DNA from 4 places in the Streptomyces sp. NPDC059452 genome. Region 3 is predicted to be linked to each of the others. Evidence: riboswitches for the same ligand, from Rfam matches in the RefSeq annotation. Region 3 holds a riboswitch; each other region holds the start of a gene.
What was found. A riboswitch is a leader RNA that binds a small molecule or an ion and turns the genes downstream of it on or off. The one in region 3 is predicted to bind cyclic di-AMP.

Region 1: linked by a shared signal. The riboswitch ahead of ACFW9Z_RS22540 (M23 family metallopeptidase) and the one ahead of ACFW9Z_RS19880 (transglycosylase family protein) in region 3 are both predicted to bind cyclic di-AMP.
Region 2: linked by a shared signal. The riboswitch ahead of ACFW9Z_RS26375 (transglycosylase SLT domain-containing protein) and the one ahead of ACFW9Z_RS19880 (transglycosylase family protein) in region 3 are both predicted to bind cyclic di-AMP.
Region 4: linked by a shared signal. The riboswitch ahead of ACFW9Z_RS35035 (NlpC/P60 family protein) and the one ahead of ACFW9Z_RS19880 (transglycosylase family protein) in region 3 are both predicted to bind cyclic di-AMP.

The regions. Positions count from the first base shown of each region.
Region 1 covers NZ_JBHYVE010000017.1:89,132-93,763, reverse strand. The annotation lists gene ACFW9Z_RS22550 (M16 family metallopeptidase) at 1-846, shown strand, start outside; gene ACFW9Z_RS22545 (M16 family metallopeptidase) at 873-2,243, shown strand; cyclic di-AMP (ydaO/yuaA leader) riboswitch at 2,466-2,634, shown strand; gene ACFW9Z_RS22540 (M23 family metallopeptidase) at 2,648-3,481, shown strand; gene ACFW9Z_RS22535 (GntR family transcriptional regulator) at 3,731-4,438, shown strand.
Region 2 covers NZ_JBHYVE010000022.1:58,166-62,797, reverse strand. The annotation lists gene ACFW9Z_RS26380 (GMC oxidoreductase) at 1-1,378, opposite strand, end outside; gene ACFW9Z_RS26375 (transglycosylase SLT domain-containing protein) at 1,536-2,378, opposite strand; cyclic di-AMP (ydaO/yuaA leader) riboswitch at 2,382-2,572, opposite strand; gene ACFW9Z_RS26370 (FAD-dependent oxidoreductase) at 3,022-4,413, shown strand; gene ACFW9Z_RS26365 (SpoIIE family protein phosphatase) at 4,541-4,632, opposite strand, start outside.
Region 3 covers NZ_JBHYVE010000014.1:100,344-104,975, forward strand. The annotation lists gene ACFW9Z_RS19870 (cytochrome P450) at 1-835, shown strand, start outside; gene ACFW9Z_RS19875 (transglycosylase family protein) at 1,059-2,186, shown strand; cyclic di-AMP (ydaO/yuaA leader) riboswitch at 2,479-2,678, shown strand; gene ACFW9Z_RS19880 (transglycosylase family protein) at 2,683-3,408, shown strand; gene eno (phosphopyruvate hydratase) at 3,767-4,632, shown strand, end outside.
Region 4 covers NZ_JBHYVE010000049.1:15,722-20,353, forward strand. The annotation lists gene pcrA (DNA helicase PcrA) at 1-1,903, opposite strand, end outside; cyclic di-AMP (ydaO/yuaA leader) riboswitch at 2,163-2,330, shown strand; gene ACFW9Z_RS35035 (NlpC/P60 family protein) at 2,329-3,549, shown strand; gene ACFW9Z_RS35040 (TnsA-like heteromeric transposase endonuclease subunit) at 3,773-4,540, shown strand; gene ACFW9Z_RS35045 (Mu transposase C-terminal domain-containing protein) at 4,540-4,632, shown strand, end outside.

The DNA.
Region 1 (4,632 bases), on a different contig from region 3:
GAGGACGCCCGCGCGTTCTTCCGTACGTACTACGCGCCCAACAACGCGGTGCTCTCGATCGTCGGGGACATCGACCCCGAGCAGACCCTCGCCTGGGTCGAGAAGTACTTCGGCTCCATCCCGTCCCACGACGGCAAGCAGCCGCCGCGCGACGGCACCCTGCCTGAGATCATCGGCGAGCAGCTGCGCGAAGTGGTCCACGAGGAGGTCCCGGCGCGTGCGCTGATGGCCGCCTACCGCCTCCCGCACGACGGCACCCGCGCCTGTGACGCGGCCGACCTGGCGCTGACCGTGCTGGGCGGCGGCGAGTCCTCCCGGCTGCACAACCGCCTGGTCCGCCGCGACCGTACGGCGGTGGCGGCGGGCTTCGGGCTGCTGCGGCTCGCCGGGGCGCCCTCGCTGGGCTGGCTGGATGTGAAGACCTCCGGCGGTGTCGAGGTGGCGACGATCGAGGCCGCGGTCGACGAGGAGCTGGCCCGGTTCGCCGAGGAGGGGCCCACTCCGGAGGAGATGGAGCGCGCCCAGGCGCAGTTGGAGCGCGAGTGGCTGGACCGCCTCGGTACGGTCGCGGGCCGCGCCGACGAACTGTGCCGCTACGCGGTGCTGTTCGGCGACCCGCAGCTCGCCCTGACCGCCGTGGGACGCGTCCTGGACATCACCGCGGAGGAGGTGCGCGAGGCGGCCCGGGCGGCCCTGCGCCCCGACAACCGGGCGGTGCTGGTCTACGAGCCCATCGAGCCGGCCGAGGAGTCCGATGAGTCCGGCGACGGCGTCGGGGCCGCCGGGGCCGCCGGGGCCGTCGAGGACGCAGCAGGCACCGACGCGCCCGAGGGGGCGGACAAGTGAGCGACGCCGCCGTGACTGGAGTAGCCATGGAGTACCACCCGCAGCCGACCCCGGGCACCGCCCGGCCGTGGGCCTTCCCCGCCCCCGAGCGCGGTGCCCTGCCCAACGGGCTGACCGTGCTGCGCTGCCACCGCCCCGGCCAGCAGGTCGTCGCCGTGGAGATCTTCCTGGACGCCCCGCTGGACGCCGAGCCCGAGGGCCTGGACGGTGTGGCCACGATCATGTCGCGGGCGCTCTCCGAGGGCACCGACAAGCACAGCGCCGAGGAGTTCGCCGCCGAGCTGGAGCGGTGCGGCGCCACCCTGGACGCGCACGCCGACCACCCCGGCGTCCGGGTCTCCCTGGAGGTCCCGGCCTCCCGGCTGGCCAAGGCACTCGGACTGGTCGCCGAGGCCCTGCGCGCCCCGGCCTTCTCCGAGAGCGAGATCGAGCGGCTCGTCGGCAACCGCCTCGACGAGATCCCGCACGAGCAGGCCAACCCGTCCCGGCGCGCCGCCAAGCAGCTCTCCAAGGAGCTCTTTCCGGCCACCGCCCGGATGTCCCGCCCGCGCCTGGGCACCGAGGAGACGGTGCGGCGGATCGACGCCGCCGCCGTGCGCGCCTTCTTCGACGCCCACATCCGCCCGGCCACCGCGACGGCCGTGATCGTCGGCGACCTCACGGGCATCGACCTGGACGCCCTGCTCGCCGACACCCTCGGCGACTGGTCGGGCAACCCGGGCCAGGCCCGCCCGGTCCCGCCGATCACCGCCGACGACACCGGCCGTGTGGTCATCGTGGACCGCCCCGGCGCGGTCCAGACCCAGCTGCTGATCGGCCGCATCGGCGCCGACCGGCACGAGCGCGTCTGGCCCGCCCAGGTGCTCGGCACGTACTGCCTGGGCGGCACCCTCACCTCCCGGCTGGACCGGGTGCTGCGCGAGGAGAAGGGCTACACCTACGGCGTACGGGCCTTCGCCCAGGTCCTGCGCTCGTCCGGCCCCGAATCGGGCGGCGCGGCGATGCTCGCCATCAGCGGTTCGGTGGACACCGAGTCCACCGGCCCGGCGCTGGAGGACCTCTGGAAGGTCCTGCGGACGCTGGCGGCCGAGGGGCTGACCGACGCCGAGCGCGAGACGGCCGTGCAGAACCTGGTGGGCGTCGCCCCGCTGAAGTTCGAGACGGCCGCCTCGGTCGCGAGCACCCTGGCCGACCAGGTCGAGCAGCACCTGCCCGACGACTACCAGGCCCAGCTGTACGCCCGCCTCGCCGAGACGGGCACCGTGGAGGCGACCGCGGCCGTGGTCAGCGCCTTCCCGGTGGACCGGCTGGTCACGGTCCTCGTCGGGGACGCCTCCCGGATCGAGGAGCCGGTGAAGGCGCTCGGCATCGGAGAGGTGACCGTCGTCAGCGGCTGACGCACCGTCGGCACATCAGGACGAAAGGGACCCCGGTGGACAGCAGTCCGCCGGGGTCCTCCCTTTTGTCCACTTAGTGCCATTTACCTGCTCTCAGGGGGGTAACTCCCTCTACGCCCTGTGGGATGCGCGACAAATCCCCCTGTCCGTTTGGTGCTGGGAAGGCGGCCCGCCTAGCGTCGGCCCGGCTGTCCGTCACCCGTACGCCGCATCCGCGGCCCCGGGCAGCCATCGCCGAGTCCCCGTCAGGCGCGAGCCTGGGGAGCCGGGGACCCACACGCAGTCCCTGGGGTGAATCGGATCCCCGTGCCGTGACCCGGCGCGGACATCCGTAGGAGACCTTCCTGCTCCGAACCCGTCAGCTAACCCGGTAGGCGAGAAGGAAGGAAAGGATCAGCCCCTCCATGGCGTTCACCCGTGCCACCGGGAAGCACCGTGCCCCGAGCCGCCTGAAGTGCCGCGGCGCCCGGGCCACCGGCATCGCGGCCCTGGCCACCACCGGAGTCATCGGCTCCCTGGCCTCCCCGGCCGCCGCGGCGGACTCCGGGTCCCCCGAGGCAGCCGAGACCGGACTCACCCGGACCATCGCCCTCGACGCCACGATCGCCGAGCAGATCCAGGCCCAGGCCCGGGCGCAGAAGCAGCGCGCCGAGGCCGTCGCGAAGGCGGAGGCCGAGGCGGCAGCGGCGGCCAAGGTCAAGGCCGCGAAGGCCAGGGCGAAGGCGGAGGCCAGGGCGAAGGCGGAGGCCCAGCGCAAGGCCGAGGCCCGCGCCCAGGAGGTCCGCGAGGAGAAGGCCCGGGCCGCCCGCGCCGCCGAACGCGCCCGGCTCAACGCCTTCCACCTCCCGGTCGCCGGTTCGTACGTCACCACCGGCTACAAGTCGGGCGGCGCGCTCTGGTCCTCCGGCAGCCACTCCGGCGTGGACTTCCGCGCCGCCTCCGGCAGCTCCGTCGTCGCGGTCGGCGCCGGTACGGTCGTCGAGGCCGGCTGGGGCGGCGCGTACGGCAACAACGTCGTGCTGCGGATGGCCGACGGCACGTACACCCAGTACGGCCACCTCTCCTCGATCGGCGTCTCCGTCGGCCAGAGCGTCGCCTCCGGCCAGCAGATCGGCCTCTCCGGCTCCACCGGCAACTCCACCGGCCCCCACCTCCACTTCGAGGCCCGGACCACCCCGGAGTACGGCTCGGACATGGACCCGGTCGCCTACCTGCGCTCGCACGGCGTACGCGTCTGACCCGGCCCCGTACGACCTGCCCGCAGGACCTGCCCGTACGTCCTGCTCGTCCGAAGGCCCCGGCTTCCCGCCGGGGCCTTCGGCAACGCACCCGAAAAGCCCCGCCGCCGGTCTCTCCGCCCCCGGTCCCTGGCCGGAAGATATCCATGGATTCCGGCCCGCCATCGGAAATTGCGGCAGATTGCAATAGAGTCACGGAACAGGCGTCGGCCGGCCGCGTTTCGCGGGGATTAAGGCGGAGGTTCGGACATGCGCATTCCCGCGCATTCGGTATGCACGGCAATCCGTGACGACATCGTCTCCGGTGTCTACGAGCGCGGCGGCCGCCTCACCGAGGAGCTGCTGGCACGGCGGTACGGGGTCTCCCGCGTCCCGGTGCGCGAGGCGCTGCGCACCCTGGAGTCCGAAGGCTTCGTCACCACCCGCAGGCACGCCGGGGCCTGTGTCGCCGAACCCACCGAGCGGGAGGCGGCCGACCTGCTGGAGGTCCGGATGCTCCTGGAGCCGCTGGCCGCCGCGCGGGCCGCCCAGCGCCGTACGGAGGCCCACCTCAAGGTGTTGCGCGGGCTGGTCAGACTGGGCCAGGAGCGGGCGCGCAGGGGGGAGGGGGAGGATCTGCGGTCGCTGGGCGGCTGGTTCCACGAGACCCTCGCCCAGGCCTCCGGCAGCCCCGGCCTCATCGCGCTGCTCACCCAGCTCAGACACAAGGTCGCCTGGATGTACGCGGTCGAGCAGCCGGCCCGCCCGGCCGACTCCTGGGCCGAGCACGGCGCCATCGTGGACGCGGTCGCGCGCGGCGACGCGGAACGGGCCAGGGCGCTCACCGCCCAGCATGCGGAACGGGCCGCGGGCGCCCACCGGCTGCGCCGCCCGGACCGGCCCGGCCGGCGCACTGCGCCCCCGCCCCGGGTGAGTTCTTCGCAACACGGCGTAAACATCGCGGGTGTCCGTCATTAACAAGGACGCCGTATACAAAGAGAAGTAATTGCCGAGGGTTTTATTCGTGCTGCCCGAATAATTCCCGAGTGGTCGATACGCCGATATGCCGATGCAGTCCGTTCGTCGGTGCGTCGGTGCCGGGAATAACGAAAGAGCCGTGGTTCCCCTCGGGGGAACCACGGCTCGGGTCCGTCGCCGTTGGATACGGGCCC
Region 2 (4,632 bases), on a different contig from region 3:
CGAAGATGGTCCTGGCGGCGTCGATGGACGGCTGCTTCCACGCCGTCTGCCAGTTCAGCTCGGCCCGGCCCGCCGCCGCGTTCCAGGTGAACCGGGCGCGGTGCGGGTTCTTGGTGATCGAGAGGTAGAACGAGGCCCAGGTCTCGATCCCGGTGGGCAGCGGGGCGACTTCGGCGAACGCGCCTCCGGCGTCCCAGTTGTCGATGCCCCCGGTGGGGATGGAGGACTGCACCTTCCCGGTCGGGTCCCAGAGGTGGTTGGCCCGGCCGCACATGACGTTGCCGTTGTCGCCCCAGCCCTTGCCGACCTCGTCGTTGAGGAGGGGCAGGGCTCCGGTGGCCTTCAGTCCGACGAGCAGCTTGCTGGTGCCGACGCTGCCCGCGGCGAAGAAGACCTTGTCCGCCGTGACGGTCTTGGTGAGGGTGGTCCGGCCGGTGGTGTCCAGCTGGTCGATGAGGACCGTGTAGCCGCCGCCGGAGGCCGGGGAGACCGAGGTGACCTGGTGGAGCGGGGTGATGGTCACCCGGCCGGTGGCCCTGATCCGGTCGATGTAGGTCTTCTGGAGTGACTTCTTGCCGTAGTTGTTGCCGTAGAGGATCTCCGCGTCCAGCGCGGACCTGGGGACCGTTCCGGCGGCCTCCTGCTTCATGTAGTCCCAGTCGTACACGGCGGGTACGAAGAGGAACGGGAAGCCGGAGCGCTGCGCGTGCTTCCGGCCGACCCGGGAGTACTGGTAGCAGTCGACGGTGTCGAACCACGCGGGGTCGATGGTGGTGACGCCGAGGCCCGCGTTGGCGCGCGGGTAGTAGGTGCTGTACATCTCCTCGGCGTTGACCGACGGGAGGATGGCGGCGAAGTTCTCCCGCCGGGGCGTGACGGCCATGCCGCCGTTGACCAGCGAGCCGCCGCCGACGCCGCGCCCCTGGTAGACGGTGATACCGGAGAACTCCTCGGCGTCCAGGATGCCGGTGTAGCGGTTGACGTGTCTGTCCAGCGGGAAGCCGAGGAAGTTGCTGAGTGGCTGTCTGGTCCTGGTGCGCAGCCAGAAGGACCGGTCGTCCGGCCTGGTGGTGTTGGCGAAGATCTTGCCGTCCGCGCCGGGGGTGTCCCAGGCCATGCCCATCTCGACCATGTGCACGTCCGTGCCGGCCTGGGCGAGCCGCAGGGCGGCCACGGAGCCGCCGTACCCGGTGCCGACGACCAGTACCGGCACATGGGCACCGGACCCGATCGGCGCCGCTGCCGCGCGGACCGAGGCCCAGGCGGGTGCGGTGGGTCCGGCGAGCGCCGCGACCCCGAGAAGAGAACCTGTTCCAGCGATGAATCTTCGACGGGAGACACCCTTGGATGCGTCATCCCGCAGGGTAGTGTCGGTCATGTGACATACCTCACTCTCGACAGAGTGCAACAGGTTCTACTGTCGATCGCGTGGTAAGGAAAGAGGAACTTGGGGGTAACTTCCCGGCGCGCCCACCACGCCCGAGGGGCCCCGGACCGTGTGGTCCGGGGCCCCTCGGGCTGATGTGCGGGCGGGATCAGTAGGCGCCGAAGACGTTGTCGATCGAGCCGTACCGGTCGGCGGCGTAGTTGCACGCGGCGGTGATGTTGGCGACCGGGTCGTAGCTGTTGGTCGAGGTGCCGGGCACGTGGTACGCCCGGAAGGTCGGGTCGATGACCTGGAGCAGCCCCTTGGAGGGGATGCCCTTGGCGGCGTTGGAGTCCCAGTTGTTGATGGCGTTCGGGTTGCCCGAGGACTCGCGGATGATGTTGCGGTGGATGCCCTCGTAGGTGCCGGGGATGCCGTGCTTGGCCATGACCGCCAGCGACTCCTTGATCCAGCCATCGAGGTCGTTGGTGTACGTGGTGGGGGCGGCGGCCGGGGCGGCCTTGGCGACGGGGGCGGCGGCGCGCTCGGAGCGGTCGGCACGCTCGGCCGTGGCGGCGCGGCCGACGGACGGGGCGGCGGCCTTGGCAGCCTTGCCGGCCTTGGCGTCTGACGGGGCGGCAGCCTTGGCGCCGATGGTCAGCGTGATACCCGGGTGAATGAGGTTCGGGTTCTCACCGATGGCCTTCCGGTTGCCTTCGTACAGCTTCTTCCAGCCGCCGCTGACGGAATGCTCACGGGCGATCTTGGAAAGCGTTTCGCCGGCCACCACGGAATGCTTGGCGGGTGCGGCCTTCGTCACGGAATTCGCCTGGGCGGTCACGGAGACCGGGGCCACCGCCTTTTCGGCGGCAACGGCGTGCGCGGGGGCGGCGGAGGCGGTGGTGGCGCCGAGCACCGGGAGGGCCAGAACGGCTCCACCCGTGGTCACAGCGGCGATGCCACGGCTCAGCGAGACGGACTTGGGACGGCGGTGCTTACCCTGTGCGGGCATGGGGAATTTCCTCTCCGGCGCCTACGAGGTGAGCTGTCGGGTTCAGACGGGAGATGTCTGGCCGCATGGGCATGCGACTTCACCCCTAGCCGTTCCGGATACCGGATCGGCGGCTTACCTGGGTCCCCCGCTCCTGCCGTACGTGAGTGGGTTTCGGATTCCCGGACGGCGGCAGGATTCGGCGTTCCATCCGGATTGGTCGTGACCGTAGGCGAAAAGGGCCGGGCGGAACAAGCCCTGAATTCCTGATCAGCTTTACCCGGAAGATCCAATAAAGGAATTCCCCGCCGCTCCCGTTCCGTCGCGGTGTCAACTTTCTTCGCGCAGAAGGGAACCGAACCCTCCGCATCTACGTCCGCGCCCCCGGAAGTGACGCTCACCACTTCGCGCGGAGGTGGCCGAAATGAGCAGGGTCAAAACATCCCAAGCGCCCCAATAGCCTTTTTATGGAATAGGGGGTGAAAAGACTAAAATCGCCCATACCACCCCACAGAAACGGACTTATCGGACAGTCCCACGGGCCGGGTCCACGGGCCCGCGGGGCGAGGGCTTACCGTGTGGGGTGGAGACTAGTAAGCCAAGCCTTACTTCCGACGTACGCTGTAACCTGCCCGCGTTCGCCCGCCTTAAGGATCACCACGCCATGACACGCCCCGTCCGCGTCGCCATTGTCGGAGCCGGCCCTGCCGGTATCTACGCTGCGGACGCGCTGCTCAAATCCGAGGTCTGCCAGGACCCGGGCGTCTCCATCGACCTCTTCGAGCGCATGCCCGCGCCCTTCGGCCTGATCCGTTACGGCGTGGCCCCCGACCACCCCCGGATCAAGGGCATCGTCAAGGCACTGCACCAGGTGCTGGACAAGCCGCAGATCCGCCTCTTCGGCAACGTCAGCTACCCGAACGACATCGACCTGGACGATCTGCGGTCCTTCTACGACGCGGTGATCTTCTCCACCGGCGCGGAGGCCGACCGGGCGCTCGACATCCCCGGCATCGAGCTGGACGGCTCCTACGGCGCGGCCGAGTTCGTCTCCTGGTACGACGGCCACCCCGAGGTCCCGCGCACCTGGCCGCTCACCGCGGAGAAGGTCGCCGTCCTCGGCGTCGGCAACGTGGCCCTCGACGTGGCCCGGGTCCTGGCCAAGACGGCGGACGAGCTGCTGCCCACCGAGATCCCGGACAACGTGTACCAGGGCCTCAAGGCCAACAAGGCGCTGGAGGTGCATGTGTTCGGGCGGCGTGGCCCGGCGCAGGCCAAGTTCAGCCCGATGGAGCTGCGGGAGCTGGACCACTCCCCCAACATCGAGGTCATCGTCAACCCCGAGGACATCGAGTACGACGAGGGCTCGATCGCCACCCGGCGGGAGAACAAGCAGGCCAACATGGTCGCGCAGACCCTGGAGAACTGGGCGATCCGCGATGTCGGCGACCGCCCGCACAAGCTCTTCCTGCACTTCTTCGAGTCGCCGGTCGAGATCCTCGGCGAGGACGGCAAGGTCGTCGCGCTGCGCACCGAGCGCACCGAGCTCGACGGCACCGGCAACGTCCGGGGCACGGGGAACTTCACCGACTGGGACATGCAGAGCGTCTACCGGGCCGTCGGCTACTACTCGGAGGAGCTGCCCAAGCTCCCCTTCGACGTGGCCTCCGGCACCGTCCCGCACGAGGCGGGCCGCGTCATCGCGGGCGACGAGCACATGGCCTCGGTCTACGTCACGGGCTGGATCAAGCGCGGCCCGATCGGTCTGATCGGGCACACCAAGGGCGACGCCAACGAGACGGTCGCCTGCCTCCTGGAGGACCGCGCCGCCGGCCGTCTGGCCGAGCCGGCGACGCCCGCTCCGGAGGCCGTCGAGGCCTTCCTGGAGAGCCGGAACGTCCGGTACACCACCTGGGAGGGCTGGCACAAGCTGGACGCGCACGAGCAGGCGCTCGGTGCCGCGCAGGGCCGCGAGCGGATCAAGGTCGTGGAGCGCGAGGGCATGCTGGAGGCGTCGGACGCCTTCGTCCCGGCCGAGCGGCCCGCCGAGGCCTGAGCAAGGACCTCGGCCGAGGACGAGGCCGAGGTCTCGGCCTGAGCAGAACCGGTATCCGGTACGGGCCCGGTCGGCACCCGAGAACGGGTTCCGACCGGGCCCGAGGTCTGACCGGCCCCACCGCCCTTCAGGCCGGACCCGGGGCACCCTCCGTGCCGCCGCCACCCGACCCCGGCCCCCGGAACGTTCGCCACAGGTCCGGCGGGGCCGTGTCACGGG
Region 3 (4,632 bases):
CTTCCCGCTCCCCATCTACGCCATCTGCGACCTGCTCGGCGTCCCGCGCGAGGACCAGGACGACTTCCGGGACTGGGCGGGCATGATGATCCGCCACGGTGGCGGGCCGCGCGGCGGGGTGGCCCGTTCGGTGAAGAAGATGCGCGGCTATCTCGCCGAACTCATCCACCGTAAAAGGGAGAATCCGGGCGATGACCTGATCTCCGGGCTGATCAAGGCCAGCGACCACGGCGAGCACCTCACGGAGAACGAGGCGGCGGCGATGGCGTTCATCCTCCTGTTCGCCGGGTTCGAGACGACGGTCAACCTCATCGGCAACGGTACGTATGCCCTGCTGCGCCACCCCGAACAGCGCGCCCGGCTGGAGGCGTCCCTGGCGGCGGGGGAGAGCGCGCTGCTGGCCACCGGGATCGAGGAACTGCTCCGGTTCGACGGCCCGGTCGAGCTCGCGACCTGGCGGTACGCCACCGAGGCGCTGACGCTCGGCGGGCAGGAGATCGCGGCCGGGGACCCGGTGCTGGTGGTGCTGGCGGCGGCCGACCGGGACCCGGAACGGTTCACGGACCCGGACGCGCTCGACCTCTCCCGGAGTGACAATCAGCACCTCGGTTACGGTCACGGAATCCACTACTGCCTGGGAGCACCGCTCGCCCGGCTGGAGGGTCAGGCCGCCGTGGCGACGCTGCTGAAACGCCTTCCTGGCCTGCGACTTGCCGGAGAATCTGCCGATTTGCGCTGGCGCGGCGGGCTGATCATGCGCGGATTGCGCACCTTGCCGGTGGAGTTCGAGCCCGGACGACGCCTTGGGGAAGGTGACACGCTGTCACCTCTGTGACTTTCACGTGATCTGCGCTGCATCGACTTGTGACATGCGTTCGAGTCCCGCTAGGTTCACGGTTCGACGCGTCGGCCGCCGCTTCACCGGTTGCTCACACGTCACTTGCTCAACGGCTTCCTGGGCGCGACGGAGTTTCCTGCGCCCGGCAGCGTCACGTTGAGTGCTCAACAGCTTCATGCTCCTCAGTTCCTGCTTGTCAGTCGCACGGAAGGCAAACCCCATGGGCTCCGCGAACGGCAGACACCGCCGCCCTCGTCAGGCACCCGCCATCGTCGTCGCCGCAGGCGTGACCGGATCGGCCATCGCCATCCCGCTCCTCGGCGCGACAGGCGCGAGCGCGGCCGAGGCCACCACCTGGGACCGGGTCGCGGAATGCGAGAGCGGCGGCATGTGGAGCGCCGACCTCGGCAACGGCTACTACGGCGGGCTCCAGTTCTCGCAGGAGACCTGGTCGGCGTACGGCGGCACCGACTTCGCGACCCGGGCCGACCTGGCCAGCCGGTCGCAGCAGATAGCCGTGGCCGAGAAGGTCCTGGCCGACCAGGGGCCGCAGGCGTGGCCGAGCTGTGCGGTGATCTCGGGCCTCGCGGTGGACGGCAGCCTGCCCGGCGTCGACCCCGGCACCGCACCCTCCACCGACCCCACCCAGGCTCCGACGACCGCCCCGGCGGACGAGGCGGATGAAAAGGGCGAGTCGAAGGTTTCGGGCGAGGCGGATAAGTCGGGCAAGACGGGCGAGGTAGGTAAGACGGGTGGGGTAGGTAAGTCCGGCGAGGCAGGCGAGACCGGCGGAGTCGACAAGGGTGGCAAGTCCGGCAAGTCCGGCAAGTCCGGCAAGGGTGACACGGTCGACCCCTCGGCGAAGCCCTCCGCGTCACCCACCGCCGGGAAGAGCGGCGGGACCGGCTCCCCCGACGCCTCGCAGCCCTCCGCCTCCCAGGGCGCCGACCGCACCGGCGGCAAGCACCGGGGCGCCCCCGCCCCCGAGGAGGCCGGTGCGGTGGGCCAGGAGGACGGCCCCCGGGAGTCCGGCCGGCACGCCTCGCGCGGCGAAGGCGATGCGCGGGACTCCGGCGCGGTCACGGCGGGCGGGTACACCGTGCAGCCCGGGGACAACCTCTGGGCGATCGCCGACGCCCAGGAGCTCCCCCAGGGCTGGACCGGCCTGTACGAGGCCAACAAGGACCTTCTGGGCTCCGATCCGGACCTGATCCTGCCCGGTCAGAGCCTGGATCTGGGTCTGGGTCAGGACGCGGAAAAGGGTGCGGACAAGGGCACGGGTGAGGGCGCGGGCGAGGGTGCCGGGAAGGGTGCTGCGGAGAGCGTCGAGGAGCCTTCCGCCAACTGATTCAATTAGGAAAAACACCCCCAAAATCACGGGTAGTTCAGAGGCCTATGTCCACTTATGCGTAAGTGAGACATGGGTCTCTTTGCTTCAACTGGCGTGTTGCGTCCGCTCGATCGGCGCAGATCCCCTCCGACCTGCGGAAACGATCCGTCAGGGTAAGCAAGTAAGCGCCGATTGGCCCAGTATGTCCGTCTTTGAATGTGGGGGTCGCCTGTGTTTACGGTCGGAACCGCTCGCACCGCGGGCCCCGTCGACCGTCACGCCGAATCCTGCCGTCGGTCGAAGGGAACAGACGCGTAAAGCGCCGTAGGCAGGAGCGGGGGACCCAGGTAAGCCGCCGGGTCCGCACGGCCCCTTCGAAGTCGAAGTCGAAGTCGAAGACGGGGACGTACGGGACCGGCTAGGGGTGAAGCCGCGTGCAAGGTCACGCGGCCGGGCAACTCATTGGCCCGAACCCGACAGCTCACCTCGCAGGCGTCGGTGAGGAGATCGTTCCATGCTGCTGAACAGCAAGGGCAAGCACCGCCGCCCGTCCAAGGCCACCCGTCTTGCCACCCTGGCGGGCGTCACGGGTGCCGCCGTCGCCATCCCGCTGATGGGCGCGACCGGCGCTTCCGCCGCCTCCGTCTCCACGTGGGACGCCGTCGCCCAGTGCGAGTCCGGCGGCAACTGGTCCATCAACACCGGCAACGGCTACTACGGCGGGCTCCAGTTCTCGCAGTCCAGCTGGGCCGCCGCCGGTGGTACGCAGTACGCCCCCCGCGCCGACCTGGCCTCCAAGGACCAGCAGATCGCCACCGCCGAGCGGCTTCTCGACATGCAGGGTCCGGGCGCCTGGGCCTGTGCCGGTGCCGGCGGTCTCACCAACGACGGTGTGGACCCGGGTGTGAACACCGGCTCCGGCCAGTCCGCGAGCAAGCCGCAGCAGGCCCCGCAGGCGCAGCCCGAGCGCAAGGCCGAGCAGCCCACCACGCGCAGCGAGCAGCGCACCGCCCCGGCCGCCCCCAAGGCCGAGAGCTCCAAGAAGACCGTCACCACCCCGACCGGTGAGAAGGTCCAGAAGGGCGACGGCGAGTACAAGGTCAAGGCCGGCGACACCCTCAGCAAGATCGCTGAGAAGGAGGGCGTCAAGGGCGGCTGGGCCAAGCTCTTCGAGCTCAACGACGACATCGTCAAAGACGCGGACCTGATCTTCCCGGGTCAGCAGCTCCACCTGAAGTAGCAGCCGGCTCTCCTCCCCGGAGGGAGGGGGTCCGGCGGCTCCCTCCCTCGCACGGCTCCCCGGCCCGGCGCGCTCACCCCCCGTGCGCGCCGGGCCGGGGTCTTTCCGCGAGGAAGCCCAGGGGGATGCGTTCACCGGCGGATGAGAATGAGGGGGGATTCGTTCACCTCTTGTCGCCAGCGCGTGTTACCGGCCAGTAGATTTTTGGAGTTTTGTCCCGTCATGCAGGCCCTTGGGTCCTTTTTCGTCCCAGGAGACGGGCGGTCGTCCGACTGATGCGGCCGGGCCGGTTAGGCTCGTGTCGCAAGGCCACAGTGACCCTGCACAACCAGTGTCAGATCCCAGAAGGAGATGCCTCGTGCCGTCCATCGACGTCGTCGTAGCCAGGGAAATCCTCGACTCCCGGGGCAACCCCACGGTCGAGGTCGAGGTTGGCCTCGACGACGGCAGCACGGGCCGTGCTGCCGTTCCGTCCGGCGCCTCCACCGGAGCGTTCGAGGCCGTTGAGCTTCGCGACGGTGACCCCAACCGCTACCAGGGCAAGGGCGTCGAGAAGGCCGTCCTCGCCGTCATCGAGCAGATCGGCCCGGAGCTCGTCGGGTACGACGCCACCGAGCAGCGCCTCATCGACCAGGCGATGTTCGACCTGGACGCCACCGAGAACAAGGCCTCGCTCGGCGCGAACGCCATCCTCGGTGTCTCGCTCGCCGTCGCGCACGCCGCCTCCGAGGCGTCCGACCTGCCGCTCTTCCGCTACCTCGGTGGCCCGAACGCGCACCTGCTGCCCGTTCCGATGATGAACATCGTGAACGGCGGCTCGCACGCCGACTCCAACGTGGACATCCAGGAGTTCATGATCGCGCCGATCGGCGCGGAGTCCTTCTCCGAGGCCCTGCGCTGGGGCGCGGAGGTCTACCACACGCTGAAGAAGGTCCTCAAGGCCAAGGGCCTGTCCACCGGACTCGGCGACGAGGGCGGCTTCGCCCCGAACCTGGAGTCCAACCGCGCCGCCCTGGACCTCATCGTCGAGGCCATCAAGGAGGCCGGTTACGTCCCGGGCCGTGACATCGCGCTCGCGCTCGACGCCGCCGCGTCCGAGTTCTACAAGGACGGCGTCTACGAGTTCGAGGGCAAGTCCCGCTCGGCCGCCGAGATGACCGAGTACTACGAGGAGCTCGTCTCCGCGTACCCGCTGGTCTCCATCGAGGACCCGCTGTACGAGGA
Region 4 (4,632 bases), on a different contig from region 3:
GCAGGGTCATCAGCGTGATGACGCCGGAGCCGTCCTCGTCCTCGTCGGGGATCTGGTCCGAGTCGGCGACCAGCGCGACCTTCTCCAGGAACTCCGCGAGCGTGCCCGCGCCCTCCTCCTCGCCGCGCTCCTGCTCGAATTCGAGGGCGACGGCGGCGAGCTCCTGAAGGTTCTCGATACGGGTCTCGTCCTGCGGGTCCGTGGACGCCTGGAGCTCGGCGAGATAGCCCGTACGCTCCAGCACCGCTTCCAGCACGACGGCGGGGCCTGCACCGGACTCGACGATCGTGCGGAGCTCCTCCATCAGCGTGTTGAAGCGCTTGACGGCGTTGGAGGAGCGGGCCGCCATGCCGTACGCCTCGTCGACGCGGCGCAGCGCCTGCGGGAAGGAGATCTTCTCGCGCATCGACAGGGCGTCGATCATGGCCTCGGCCCGGTCGCCGATACCGCGCTTGGGCACATTGAGGATGCGGCGCAGCGGGACGGTGTCCTCGGGGTTGGCGAGGACCCGGAGGTAGGCCAGGACGTCCCGGACCTCCTTGCGCTCGTAGAAGCGCACACCGCCGACGACCTTGTAGGGCAGGCCGACGCGGATGAAGATCTCTTCGAAGACGCGGGACTGGGCGTTGGTCCGGTAGAAGACGGCGACATCGCCCGCCTTGGCGTCGCCCTTGTCGGTGAGCCGGTCGATCTCGTCGGCGACGAACTGGGCCTCGTCGTGCTCGGTGTCGGCCACATAGCCGGTGATGCGGGCGCCGCTGCCGGCGTTGGTCCACAGGTTCTTGGGGCGGCGGCTCTCGTTGCGCTCGATGACCGCGTTGGCGGCGGAGAGGATCGTCTGCGTGGAGCGGTAGTTCTGCTCCAGGAGGATCGTCTTCGCGTCCGGGTAGTCCTCCTCGAACTGGAGGATGTTGCGGATGGTCGCGCCCCGGAAGGCGTAGATGGACTGGTCCGCGTCACCGACGACACACAGCTCGGCGGGGGCGTCGGCGGCCTCTCCGGAGGGACCGACCAGCTCCCGTACCAGCGTGTACTGGGCGTGGTTGGTGTCCTGGTACTCGTCGACCAGGACATGGCGGAAGCGGCGGCGGTAGTGCTCGGCGACATCCGGGAAGGCCTGGAGGAGGTGGACCGTCGTCATGATGATGTCGTCGAAGTCCAGCGCGTTGGCCTCGCGCAGACGGGCCTGGTAGAGCGCGTACGCCTGGGCCAGGGTCTTCTCGAAGCCGTCGGCCGCCTGTCCGGCGAAGGTCTCCTCGTCGATGAGCTCGTTCTTGAGGTTGGAGACCTTGGCGGTGAAGGACTTCGGCGGATAGCGCTTGGGGTCCAGGTCGAGATCGCGGCAGACCAGGGCCATCAGGCGCTTGGAGTCGGCGGCGTCGTAGATCGAGAACGACGAGGTGAAGCCGAGCTTCTTCGACTCGCGGCGCAGGATGCGGACGCACGCGCTGTGGAAGGTCATGACCCACATGGCGTTGGCGCGCGGGCCCACCAGCTGCTCCACGCGCTCCTTCATCTCGCCCGCGGCCTTGTTGGTGAAGGTGATCGCGAGGATCTGCCCCGGGTGCACCCCGCGCTCGGCCAGCAGGTGGGCGATGCGGTGGGTCAGCACCCGGGTCTTGCCGGAGCCTGCCCCGGCGACGATGAGCAGCGGGGACCCGGCGTGCACGACGGCGGCGCGCTGCTCGGTGTTCAGCCCGTCGAGCAGCGCGGCGGAGTCGATGACCGGGCGCGGGTGGCCGTCCCGGTAATACCCGTCCCGGGGCGGCGGGGGCGCGTCGAAGACGCCCTCGAAGAGACCCTCCGGCACCGCTTCGGGTGCGTGGTCCTCGGGGGGCGGCGGCGGGCCGTCCTCCGCGGACTGGAGGCCGGTCAGGAAACTGTCGTCAAAGAGGCTGCTCATCGCCATCCGAGTCTAGGGGGCGGGACTGACAACGTTCGGCCGAAGTCCGGAAGGCGATGTCCACACCCGTACGCACGGAGAGCGGACGTCCACGTTCCGTGAAGAAGGGCCCGGTCGGAGGGGGTGCCGGGGGGCCCGATCCGAAAAGGTCACGAAAATGTATCGGGCATATCGCTCATCCTCCTTCCCAGCGGCGGGGCCGGTTGGCTAGCGTGCTCGATCAGGTGATCCGTAGCTCCCTGGGGCGAACCGCGCCTCACGGTCACCTCTGCCGAATCCGCGCTGCCCTCCCGGCAGTTCGGAACCGGGGACCCACACGCGTAAACCGGGGTGAATCGGTCCGTACCCTCCCATCCGGACCGTAGGACAGCCTTCCGTTCCGTCCGAACCCGACAGCTAACCCGGTAGGCGGTCCACGGAAGGAGATGCCGGTCTTGGCATCGCATCGCAAGCCACGCACGAAGGTGCGCACCACCACCCCCGCCGTCGGGTTCACGACGGCCGCGCTGGCCTCGGTGACGCTGCTCTCCACGCAGAGCGCGACCGCCGCCCCCGCGGAGCCGAAGCCCGCCGTGGAGGACGTACAGAAGAAGGTCGACGAGCTCTACCGGCAGGCGGGCAGCGCCACCCAGCGGTACAACCGGGCGAAGGCCGCCTCCACGGCCCAGCGCACCAAGGTCGACACGCTGCTCTCCGACGTGGCGAAGCGGACCGAGAAGATCAACGAGGCGCGCCGGGCGCTGGGGTCCTACGCGGCCGCGCAGTACCGCACCGGCGGCATCGCGCCCACCGCGACCTTCTTCCTGGCGGACGACCCCCAGTCGTACTTCGACCAGAACCAGGTGATGAGCCGGGCGACGGAACGGCAGCAGAAGGCGGTCGACGACTTCCGTACGCAGCAGGCGGCGGCGTCGAAGAAGCGTGCGGAGGCCGTGCGGAGCCTGGAGGCGCTCACCGAGACGCAGGCCACGCTCCGCTCCAGCAAGCGGAGCGTGCAGACCAAGCTCACCGAGGCCCGGACCCTGCTCTCGAAGCTGACCGCCGAGGAGAAGGCGCGGCTGGCGGAGCTGGAGCGCAAGAAGGAGGCCGAGGCCAGGAAGAAGGCGGAGAAGCTGGCCCTCCGGCAGGCAGCCGAGAAGAAGGAGCGCGAGGAGGCGGAGAAGAAGGCCCGCGAGGAGGCCGCGAAGGAGTCCGGCGGGGACAACGACTCCGGTTCCGGTTCCGGCAGCGGTACGGGGACGAGCCCGGGTGCCGGTACGGGAACGGGTACGGGTGCCGGGGCGGGCAGCGGCTACGCGGCCAAGGCCGAGCAGGTGCTGGCCTTCGCCCGCGCCCAGATCGGCAAGCCGTACGTGTGGGGGGCCTCGGGCCCGTCCTCGTACGACTGCTCGGGGCTGACCCAGGCGGCGTGGCGGGAGGCGGGGGTGACACTGCCCCGGACCACCTGGGACCAGGTGAAGGTGGGCACCCGGGTCGCGACCTCGGACCTTCAGCCCGGGGACCTGGTCTTCTTCTACGACGACATCAGCCACGTCGGCATCTACAAGGGCGACGGGATGATGATCCACGCCCCGAAGCCGGGGACGAACGTGCGCGAGGAGTCGATCTACTCCATGCCGATCTACGGGAGCGTGCGCCCGGCGTAGGGCAGTGCGGGGTGGTGTAGGGACTCAATAGATCTGTCGGATTCTCAACGTTCTGTCGTCAACTTGTCGTTTCCGACACGCTGTTGAGAATTGCTCTGCCGAGTGATTGTAGGGCCCTGGAGCATCTCCAGGGCCCGTTCACGCATGGTACGCCGCAGCCGTTGGGCATCCTCGCCCGAGATCACGATCAGTGGTCACTTGATTGCGTACAGCGGGGGTGGCGGTGGCAGATCATTTGTCTCGTGCGGTGATTCCGGGTGCCGACGTGGTCCAGGTGCGGTACCGGCAGGCGGACGGAGAGTTCACGGAGACGACGTTGGACCGGCTCATGGCCACGGAGGTAGTAGCCGGACTGCCAGTGCGAGATTTCCGCTGGTACAAGGGGCGTCGGCACTACTCCGGCTGGTATCACTCAGTGACGGGCGATCGGCTGGTGGCCTATGAGAGCCGCCTGGAGCTCGCGAGGATCTTGCTGGCGGACTTCGCCCGAGACGTGGTGGGGATTGCTGCTCAGCCCTTCCTGGTGACCGGGGATGACGGCGTCCGCCGACGCCGCCATGTCCCTGATCTTCTCCTGGTACACGCCGATGGGCTGGTGACCGTGGTGGATGTCAAGGCTCCGCAGCGCATCAAGGACCCGGATGTCGTCACCCAGTTCGCGTGGATGAAAGGGCTCTGTTCGTTGCGAGGCTGGGTTTTCGAGGCCTGGACGGGCACCAAGCCGGTCGTCATGGAGAACGTCCGGTTCCTGGCCGGCTATCGGCGGCGGCAGGTCGTCGAGTCGCGGCTGTTCCCCGAAGTGCTGGAGGCCGCACGGGTGCAGGGCACCATCGGCGGCATCGAGAAGGCTCTGTCCCGTCGGCACCTCGCGGATGCGGTCCGCCCGGCTCTGCTTCATCTGGTGTGGACGGGTGCTCTGTCAGCTGACCTTTCGGATCCCCTGAGTTCGCAGACTTCGGTTCGCCTCGCTGGTGAGGGAGGCAACGGCTGATGGGTGGACACGCGGTCACCGTATTTCCCGGCTCGCAGCTGGCATTCTGCGGCGAGGTTGTCGAGGTCGTGGAGTTCAGCCATCGGGGCGTG